Regions from separate parts of the Pelorhabdus sp. sgz311001 genome, predicted to be linked through region 2. Evidence: riboswitches for the same ligand, from Rfam matches in the RefSeq annotation. Region 2 holds a riboswitch; each other region holds the start of a gene.

Evidence for each region. Region 2 has a riboswitch for cyclic di-GMP ahead of AC0MXB_RS17085 (methyl-accepting chemotaxis protein). Riboswitches for the same ligand answer to the same signal wherever they lie in the genome.
Region 1: linked by a shared signal. The riboswitch ahead of AC0MXB_RS01515 (response regulator) and the one ahead of AC0MXB_RS17085 (methyl-accepting chemotaxis protein) in region 2 are both predicted to bind cyclic di-GMP.
Region 3: linked by a shared signal. The riboswitch ahead of AC0MXB_RS06515 (hypothetical protein) and the one ahead of AC0MXB_RS17085 (methyl-accepting chemotaxis protein) in region 2 are both predicted to bind cyclic di-GMP.

What each region holds. Positions count from the first base shown of each region.
Region 1 is NZ_JBVXUT010000001.1:289,377-292,652, forward strand. Features, by position in the region: gene AC0MXB_RS01505 (hypothetical protein) at 1-288, shown strand, start outside; gene AC0MXB_RS01510 (diguanylate cyclase domain-containing protein) at 285-1,136, shown strand; gene AC0MXB_RS01515 (response regulator) at 1,138-1,881, opposite strand; cyclic di-GMP riboswitch class I at 1,974-2,075, opposite strand; gene AC0MXB_RS01520 (3D domain-containing protein) at 2,217-2,789, shown strand; gene AC0MXB_RS01525 (aldo/keto reductase) at 2,913-3,276, shown strand, end outside.
Region 2 is NZ_JBVXUT010000007.1:225,317-228,592, forward strand. Features, by position in the region: gene AC0MXB_RS17085 (methyl-accepting chemotaxis protein) at 1-1,536, opposite strand, end outside; cyclic di-GMP riboswitch class I at 1,671-1,765, opposite strand; gene AC0MXB_RS17090 (YjiG family protein) at 1,867-2,337, opposite strand; gene AC0MXB_RS17095 (nucleoside recognition domain-containing protein) at 2,309-2,998, opposite strand; gene AC0MXB_RS17100 (amidohydrolase) at 3,155-3,276, shown strand, end outside.
Region 3 is NZ_JBVXUT010000002.1:92,527-95,802, forward strand. Features, by position in the region: gene AC0MXB_RS06500 (serine protein kinase) at 1-139, opposite strand, end outside; gene AC0MXB_RS06505 (hypothetical protein) at 384-944, opposite strand; gene AC0MXB_RS06510 (hypothetical protein) at 993-1,259, opposite strand; gene AC0MXB_RS06515 (hypothetical protein) at 1,412-1,666, opposite strand; cyclic di-GMP riboswitch class I at 1,727-1,813, opposite strand; gene AC0MXB_RS06520 (indolepyruvate oxidoreductase subunit beta) at 1,863-2,435, opposite strand; gene iorA (indolepyruvate ferredoxin oxidoreductase subunit alpha) at 2,437-3,276, opposite strand, start outside.

The sequences.
Region 1 (3,276 bases), on a different contig from region 2:
ATGCCGCCAATGCAAGATGTTTTGGTTGTCGGCAAACGGGCGCCGATCGGTCCGGAAGCGGCACGGCGAATGGGGGATATTTTATCACCTGGTCAATATATAGTAAAAAAAATTGAACACCCATCAATTGAAGCAATGGTTGTTCGTAAGTCTTTGCTTGCTATGGTGCCGGAAGATCAGTTAATTTCTCTTATGATTGATGAAGTAGATGAAATGATTCATGAATCAATGATTGTAAGAGTTCAGATTAATGTGACCGTAATAGTAAAGAAGTTGATTGAATTATGATGCGCCAGTTATCGCATATTATGACAGTTAAATTTCCCTATGTAGATGCGTTAGCTGGATTAAGTCAGGTACAGGAATTTATGCTTTCGACTCAACTAGAAAGTCTCCCGGTCATTGAGAACGGTAAAATACTCGGTGTGATTGATTATTGGGATGTGTTGAAAACACATCCTAATCGGATTGCCGCTGATGCCATGTCTGATTATTTTAAAGAAGTTGTGCCTGGCACATTCGTATGGGAAGCAAAAGAGGCTATAGATAGCCACGGTATTAAGCTTTTCATTGTGAAACAGCAGGACCAGGTAGTGGGAATTGTTAGTCCAAGCCAAGTTGCGTTAGAAATCGGCAGGCAATTTGATGTGTTAACAGAGCTTTACAAAAAAGATTATATCTATTATCAAGCTGTTAAAGTCTTAAAAGAAAGACAATTGCTTTCTTTGATTTTTCTTGATGTTAATAATTTTGGTAAGATAGACAAACAGTATGGCCATATTGCTGGGGATCAGATTTTACGAGAGATCGGTCAGCTTTTAAAGGCTAAAATGTCAAAAGAAACCCATGTGTCGCGGTTTGGCGGTGATGAGTTTCTTATATTGACTCCCTACAAACTAGAGAAGACTCGTAGTTTTGCTGAAATATTATTGCGCGAAGTAAAAGAACATCGCTTTTACAAAGAGATTCCTGTTAGTTTTTCAGCGGGAATTGTAAAGGGAATATGTCATGGATTCATGAAAAATAGTGTTCCCGCGCTAGAACGGCTGATTAATTGTGCTAGCCTAGCGTCAACTCAGGCGAAAAAAGAGTCTATAGACTTAGTCGTCGCCAATCAAGTCGAATTAGGTTATTAATTTAGCAGATTTTTAAAATTTCGGCAATCATATCAGGATCGCTTTCATCAGTAGGAAAGGTGATATAATGAATTGCGGGATCATTTGCTGTCGGGAGAATTTCCGATAGCTTTTTTCTTGCTTTATTAATGACAACATTTGTTCCATCTTGTTTGGTAAAAGGTAAAATAAGTAAAAGGTTTTGCGGTGTGGCCAGCAGAACGGAATCATAAACACGCAGCGTATTTTTTAGTTGTTCCATAATAAAGCTTCCATTGGCAAGGTTTTCATTAAAACCGAGTGATACAAAGGAAACTTCAGTATGATCTCGTTTCGCTCGGTAAATGCTATTAAGAATTTCTTTTTGACTGCTTGCTTGCATTGGCGCGGCAACAAGCGAACCCATTACATTTTCGATACGATCAAGCAAATCTTCATCAGAGAAGGGTTTTCGAATGTAATGGGAAGCGCCGAGACAGAGTGATTTCTGAATGACAAGACGATTGGCGATCCCTGAAACCATAATAACAGGGATTTGCTGTTGCAAATTTAGACGATGCATTTCTTCTAGGGCTGCAATTCCGTCCATTCCTTTTAAGTTAATATCTAAAAGTAACAAATTGATATCGCGGAACCGCCAGCGCTGCGCGAAGAAATCTTCGGCATTATCTAGCTCATATACTTCCACTCCATATTCTTCAAGAATCCTTTTTACTTGCAGGCGAATGAACCTTGAGTCATCAATGACTAATATTTTTTTTCCCATGGCAAGCCTCCAACTCCTCTCATAAATCATTCATTAAATCATTCATTAAATCATAAAAACCAGGTTGATCAGATAAATACATGACGATTTATCGATGCAACCTGGCAATCATTGATAGACTTTAGCAAGCAGTACTATCTTTAGATCCAATGGTTTTGCGTCCTTGATTTTCATCAAGTTTGCCCAAAATTTGATTTTTATTTAGTTTATGAAAATGTTCTCTGTGTAGAGAAAAAAATCCTTTTTTGTAAAAAAAAACGCGTGAATTTCTTGTGAAATATTGTAAGTTTATAAGAAACGCTTACTGAAAATAATAAGACAAAGGAGGGATTTTTATGAACGATAAAGTACGCCATAAAGTGAAACGGCATTATAAGAAAATTGCCGCTGCACTTGGTGGAGCTTTTGTGCTCGCTGCTTCGGCAATGCACGGTTTAGGTGCTGTTGCTCAGCATCAGTCTGCAACACCACAAGTAGATCCACCAATTAATACGGCGGAAGTGCAGACTGCGAATCCCCTTAGTACGCAAGAACTTGTGCAAAATATTGCAACGCAGGATACCTTGGGAAAAGAAGCGATACATGTAACGGCAACTGCTTATGCCCCAGGACCGCATGATAATGATCAGTGGGGAAGTAAAACGCGGCTAGGTACAGAAATAAGGCCGGGTGTTATTGCAGTAGATCCTCGGATTATTCCGCTCGGTTCCCGCGTGATGATTCAATATCCTGACGGAAGTAAAGAGTATGCTGTAGCAGAAGATACGGGCGGTGCTATAAAAGGGAATCGTATAGATGTGGCTAAATGGACGGTGCGAGAGGCAAATCATTTTGGAATCAAGGCTGTTAAGGTATATGTCTTAAGTAAACCAGATCAGGTTACAACTGAAACAGGAGAACAAGTATGAAGGGCAGCTGTAAGAGGCTGCTCTTTTTTTACACAAAAGTGTTGAGTGCTATTGACTTATAGTACACTCTAAAGTATACAATAAAATTGGAATTTTCTATTACGAATAAGGGGTGAGTCGATTATGCTTTACAGACAATATGGCAAAACAAAGGAACAAGTATCAATCTTAGGGTTTGGTTGTATGCGTCTACCTGTTATGGATGGCGATGCGACAAAAATTGATGAAAAGCAGGCGATTCCGATGATTCGCCAAGCCATTGACGCTGGCGTGAATTATATTGATACAGCCTATCCTTATCATGGAACAGGAATGCAAAGCGGCGGGGCTAGCGAACCCTTTGTGGCTAAGGTGTTAAAAGACGGCTATCGGGAAAAAGTAAAGCTTGCGACAAAATTGCCAAGCTGGCTCATTAAGACAAGAGCTGATATGGATCGTTACTTAGACGAGCAACTCCAGCGGTTGGAAACCGATTATATTGATTTTT
Region 2 (3,276 bases):
AATCGCCGCGTTCAAAGCAAGTAAATTAGTCTGTCCGGCAATCCCCGAAATCGTATCGCTGATTTTGCCGATTTCTTGGGATCGATCCCCCAGCTTACTCACCACTGCAGCCGATTCGGTTACAGCTGTTTCGATATGAGCCATTTGCGTTGTTGCCGCACCGATAGCGCTCTGTCCACCTTCAGCGGCCTTCGCGGTATCGGCAGCAGTAGCAGACACAGTTGAGGCATGGGTAGAAACTTGTTCTATACTTGACGACATATTGCTAATGGCCCTGGTCGCTTCTTCAATACTCGCGGCCTGGCCTTCCGCCCCTGCCGCTACAGCACTGATCGAAGCAGCTACCTGATTGACTGCTTGGGAAGATTGATCGGCACTTGCCGTTAACTCCTCGGAAGAAGCAGCGACCTGTTCCGCCGAATGAATAATTTGCTTAACTAGTTTCTGCAGTCCGGCAACCATGCCATAAAAATGTGCAACCATTCGTTCCAGCTCATCTCGCTGCGAAAGATCTGCTTCGTTTATATTGCGTGCTTGGCTGGCAACCAAAACAAGATTACCCTGAGCCACTTCGCTAATTGCTGCATTCAGGCGAAGAATCGGTTGCGTAAATCGCTTTACGCCATAAATGCAAACAGCGCAGGTAAGCAATAAAATTACAATACTCGTCACTAGGGAGGAAAGCATTAATGGTCTTAATTTAACTGTAACTTCTTTTTCAGGTACATTTAAACCAAGGCTCCATTTTGTCCCCGGAATTGGTGCATAGGCCAGATACTTTTCCTGTCCGCCATAGACATAATCGCCAAGTCCCTTTTCACCTTGCACCATCTTTTCGCTAATTTGTTTTAGTTTTGCCTCAATATCCTGATCAGTTATTGTATTTTGTTTAAGGACTTTATTTTTATCAGAATGAATAATAACAGTACCATCCGTCCTTATGGCGTAAGCATAACCGCTTTGTCCGACTTTAATTTCGCCAAAGCGGGCGATTAAGCTGTCCATGTTTACCGTACCGCCAAAAACGCCCACAATCTGGTTATTTACTCTGATTGGCGCTACAACCGATACGACAATCGATCCGTCAACTTTAGAAATAATCGGGTCAGTAACAACAACCTCGCCTGTAGACATTACTTGTTTGAAATAATCACGATCCGCTATATTCGTCTTATCTCCAGTGGAGTGAACGCCGTTACCAGCGCGATCTACGATCCAAAACCGAGAAAAAATAGGATTGCGCTTGGTTTCTGCCGCTAAATAAGCGATTGTTTCCGGCTGTGGTCCCGCTAACACTAGCGGATTTGTCGACAAAAGCGATACTTCCCGCTTGCGTGAATCAAACCACAGGCCGATTTCCTGGCTATAGCCGTCTACACGGTGAATCAAATCTTCTTTCGCGTCGTCTACCAAAAGGTTTCTAGCCGTATAAAAATTAAGACAACCTAAAACTCCTAGCGATACAAGTAGGGCGAGTACAGCCAAACAAATCACCTTTGCCTGCAGGCTGCTGCGAATCCGTCCTATAAAATCCAATTTTCTTCTCCTCCTAATACCTACATTGAATTTGCGTAAAGAAATTCGAGAGTACTTGAAAAGAAAATAAGGATTTATTACAAAGCGCCAATTTTGCGATAAAAAAAAAGACTTATCAAAGTCTCCTATAGTGCTAGTGCAACCTGGCAGTCATCAGTACTCCTTGCGAAATACCCTTAGACCCATGGCTTTGCGTCCTTATTTTTCAATAAGTTTGCCTATAGAAATTGTATTAGCCCGAGTTCGTTTACACTCTTTATAGCATAACGAAGGAACTATTCCTTGTCAAGCATTGGAAAGCCGCCGGATTGCTCCGGCGGCTGGTCTGCTCTAAGCAAAAAAGCGCATAATAAACATGGCAATAGCCGCATTAATAATACTTGCCAACATGAGTAGCGGCCAAAATTTTTTTGGAACATCGGCTACACCGAGCAATCTTCCCATATACTGCAATTGTGATCCAATCAAGAAAATCGCTGGAAGCAAAATTGTCGCATGCGTTCCATTTAGCGTCCCTTGATTGATTAGATTGACTGCTACCCCCACCGAAGCTGATGAAGAAAGCCAAGCTGTCATAAGTACTGTAGCCGCCTCACCAGGCAAACCGAATAGAGACATAACCGGTCCAAAGAGCTTACCGATAAAGGCCATGATCCCCAAAATACGTAGGATTTCAGCAATCACATAGGCCATTAATACATTTGGCATTAAATTATTAATAGCGATATTCCAGCCCTTGCGGGCGCCAATGACGAATATATCAAGAGGATTATTAGAAATTTTTGGGTTCTGGCTGCTCATCAGTAAAATCCCCCTTATAGACTGTATTCAAGACAAACCGGACAAACACTGCGCCGACAAATTTTAGTAGAAACATTAAAATTAACGGAATAATAACAGGAACCGTTAAAAAAGCGAACAAGGCTGAACCAATCGAAAAAAGGTTATTAATTAACCCGGCGCCAGAATATTGCCAAGCTCCCATTACAATAAGATCTTTTTCCGTAATCTGACCATTATCATAGAGTTCCTTCGTAAGCGCCGCGCCGGCATCAGTGCTTTGCAAATCGGTAATCATGGCTAGTCCCGTAAGTCCGGGAATTCCTAGCAGCGGTTTTAAAAACGGTGTAAGCAACTTATGAGCCGCTCGAATCGCACCGTAGTGGGAAAAAATTTCTAAACAGCCAAGCGCTAACATAACGGTAGGTACAAGGGACAAAGCAAATAAAAATCCGGCTTTAGCACTCGCTCCGCCGATGCCGATAAAATTCGCCTTAGCAGGATCTTTCATCGTACCAAACTGGCCGCTTAAGGACGTATAGTCAAAGGCGCTGAGCCATTTAAAACCTTCCACTTTCATAAATAGCCCGGAAAAAAACAAAATTGCCGCAATCAGTGCAATATAAGCTCCTATTCCGACTTTCCATTTCTGCGGCGAAGAAGTATTCTTTTCTTCCTCCATCTCATCCACTCCCTTAATAATATTGTGATAGATCCACCTCTATATAGATTGTAGGGGAAACAAAAGTAGCAAATTATTATTATGCAGTTTATATAAATCTTTTTATTATTGCTAAATTATACTAGATTGATTACACTTTAGCAAGGAGGGGATTTTATGGAAAATGTAATTAAACTATATGATTCACTACACACCATGCCTGAACTAGGCTTTCAAGAGTATAAGACAGCGGCCTTTCTAGCTGACAAATTAAAACAAGCGGGTTTCGTTGTTACGGA
Region 3 (3,276 bases), on a different contig from region 2:
TGCGTTGATGAGCTAGCATGACTCCTTTCGGATTTTCTTTTACGATTTTCAGATAATCAAGCAGCGTGCCAGAAAAATGCTCGTGCTTTCTCTCTACCCGATCTTGTTTAATCAGACTGACGAAATCAAAATTTGCCATACTTTCTCCCCCTTCTTTGCATGCAATTATAATAAAAAAATGATAAGCCATCACACCAAAAGAATTTTTATCCCTTCAGAGAAGACACGGCTTACCATTTGATTTAATATAGCAGATTTTTTTATCGATGTCTATAACAAAATAACATGAATACTGATAAAGAAAATTTTAAATATACTAAAATATACTATGATAGCAAAACTAAATCATGCCTCAAACGTAAATAGCGCGAATCACCAATAAGTTAATGAAACCAAGACTTAGCAAAACGATACATCAGCCATGCCGTACCAAAAAAAGCGGTAAGGGCGATAAGGCCAAATAGAACTTTCTTCTTCTTCGTAAAACCGGCAGCTTGTTGACAATAATATTCTTTTTGTGTCTTTTTGCCGCATTCGTAGCAATAGTTATCTTCAGCAAAAACAGCCGTACCGCAAGAGTTACAAAAATAAACGACAGCAGGTTTTTTATGATCGGCGCTACCGCCAGACAATGCACCCACTTGCGGCGGTTTTGGCTCTGGTACTTGCTCTGATGCTTCGTCCGCTTTTTTCGCTGAGTCACCGCCTTCGCCTGACAACTCTTCAGCCGCCTTAGCAGCCGCTGCTACTTCGGCTTCTGTAATAACCAAACCCTCCGTCGCTGTAGTCTCTGGTACTGGTGAGGCGAGTTCTTCTGTGGGCGAAGCAGGAACGGCAGCTTTTGGCTGTTTATCTGATTGTGTTAGATAGGCCACATCCTTGCCACACTTGCCGCAAAAATTTCCTTCCACACTGATGGTCACACCGCATTGAGGACAATACATAGCTAATCTCCTCCGAAATATCCAATCTATACAGATTTGAAAGACTGCTTATTTTTTCGTTACAACAACAATAACAAAAGTTACTATGATAATTAGCCCGACAAAAGCGCCAACTCCAGCAATCACTAATTTTTTGGGCGAAGCCAAAAAAGCAGCCAGCCCAGTCGGCGGCGCTGGATCTGCCAACTCAGTTTCTACAGCTTCCGCTTCCGCCTCAGCCATTTCTTCCGTTTGATCTGGTTGTCGTTTGCCGCAGATCTGACAAAACAAAGCACTTTTCGGTATTTCTACACCGCAAAAAATACAATAGCGCATCCTGGCACCTCACTCATTACTTGCAGGCTGAAAATCTTTATTTTTATTCTTTTTCGCTAAAATCCGATCAAATCCTCTATTTAGAATAAAAAACCGCCGCAGTAAGCATTCATGTAGTCGTAAGCTTACTGCGGCGGTTTTTTATTCTTGTTCTATTTCTGCAAAAAATTAGTACAAGCAATACCAGCTCGTTCCAATTCATTCGCAGAATGAAATAAGGTGAATTTTTTTCCTGTAGCTAAAAACTCGCCTGAAACAGCTTGATTTAGGCCTTCACTCAGGCAGCTTTCACAATAATAATGCCCTTTGGACTTATTCTGCCCATCGTCATACATTTCAAGGCGCCGCGTAGCCTTACGGCCACAACATTCACAGCGGCCCAAGAGCCGGGCCAAATATTGTAACATGTAAAACCCTTCCTTATTTGCCTAAATTAAGCAACAAAAAACCAGGCTGCTCATCAAATTGATTGCAACCTGGCGCTCATAGACAGATCTGTCCTTAGATCCAAAGCTTTGCGTCCTTACCTTTCGATAAGTTTGCCGACGTTTTCTTTTGCTGACTCTTTCTTATGATACCATGCCCCTTAAGGCTTGGCAACTATCAGACTGTCTCTAACCCAGCTTGAAATGCGGCCTGATTGATTGAAACAAGCTGGGGCTTAATCTGTTCTTTCATTGCTTCGTCCCAATGGATTGTGGTAAGGTCCATCGCCTTGACTAAAGCACCGAATAAAACAACGTTCATACAGCGACCATTGCCCAGCGCAAGGGCTATCTTTTCTGCAGCTATGATCGTCGTTGCCGCTTTCTCCTGTAAAGTTTCTAAAATGCCTGTAGGATAATCGCACTTTCCATTTAAAATCGGCGCTGAGGGAATCTGATAATCATTGACAACGATTTTGCCATCAGGCTTTAAATAATCTAACCAGCGCAGCGCTTCCATCTGCTCAAACGATACGAGAATATCGGCTTCGCCTTTACCAATAATGGGTGAATAAACCTTTTCACCATAGCGAACCTGGGTACTCACACTGCCGCCGCGTTGGGCCATGCCATGTACTTCTGACATTTTTACGTCATAGCCGGCAGCCATAAGACCTGTAGATAAAATCTTGCTCACTAAAATGGTTCCCTGGCCGCCAACGCCTACTAATAAAATATTTTTCGTCGCCATCTTATTTCCCCTCCTTGGCAATCGCCTGTACCGGACAAACCTGCGCACAAACCTCGCAGCCCACACACTGCATCGCATGGATCGAACTCTTTTTCGCCGCCTTATCAAAACGAAGGGCTGGACAGCCTGTTTTGATACATTTTTTACAACCGATACATTTCGCTTGATCAATTTTGCATTTTGCCAAATAGTTGCCGAATTCTTCGTGATCTTGCGGCGATGCTTTCTTTAACACACAAGGCCACCGTGTAATAATGACCGAAGATTCGTCAAGGGCCAAGGCCCAATCGAGCGCTTCACTGACTTCATCAAGGCGCAAAGGATTAATGGTTTTGACATGATCCACGCCAATGGCTTTTACCACAGAAGCAATATCAAGCGCTTTCGTTGGCATCCCTTGCAGTGTATAACCAGTGCCAGGATGATCCTGATGGCCTGTCATACCAGTAATTCGATTATCAAGAATACAAGTAATTGTATTGCTGCGATTATAGACAATATCAATCAAGCTCATAAGACCAGTATGGAAAAAGGTAGAGTCGCCGATTGTAGAAATTACTCGCGTATCTTCCCCAAAATAGTGGAAAGTCTTTTGCAGACCATGCCCCACACTGGGAGCAGAGCCCATACAGTTGGCAGCGTCTTTGGCATTTAAGGGATCGCCGCCGCCCAAAGCGTAGCAGCCAATATCGCCCATAATCGCTACATTCTTACGTTTTCCCAGTTCATAAAAGAACCCGCGATGAGGACAGCCCGCGCAAAGAACCGGCGGACGCGCTACTACAACGGAAGCGTCATAAGAAATCATCTCGCGATGTTTACCAAGGAGCGCCTGTGCGAC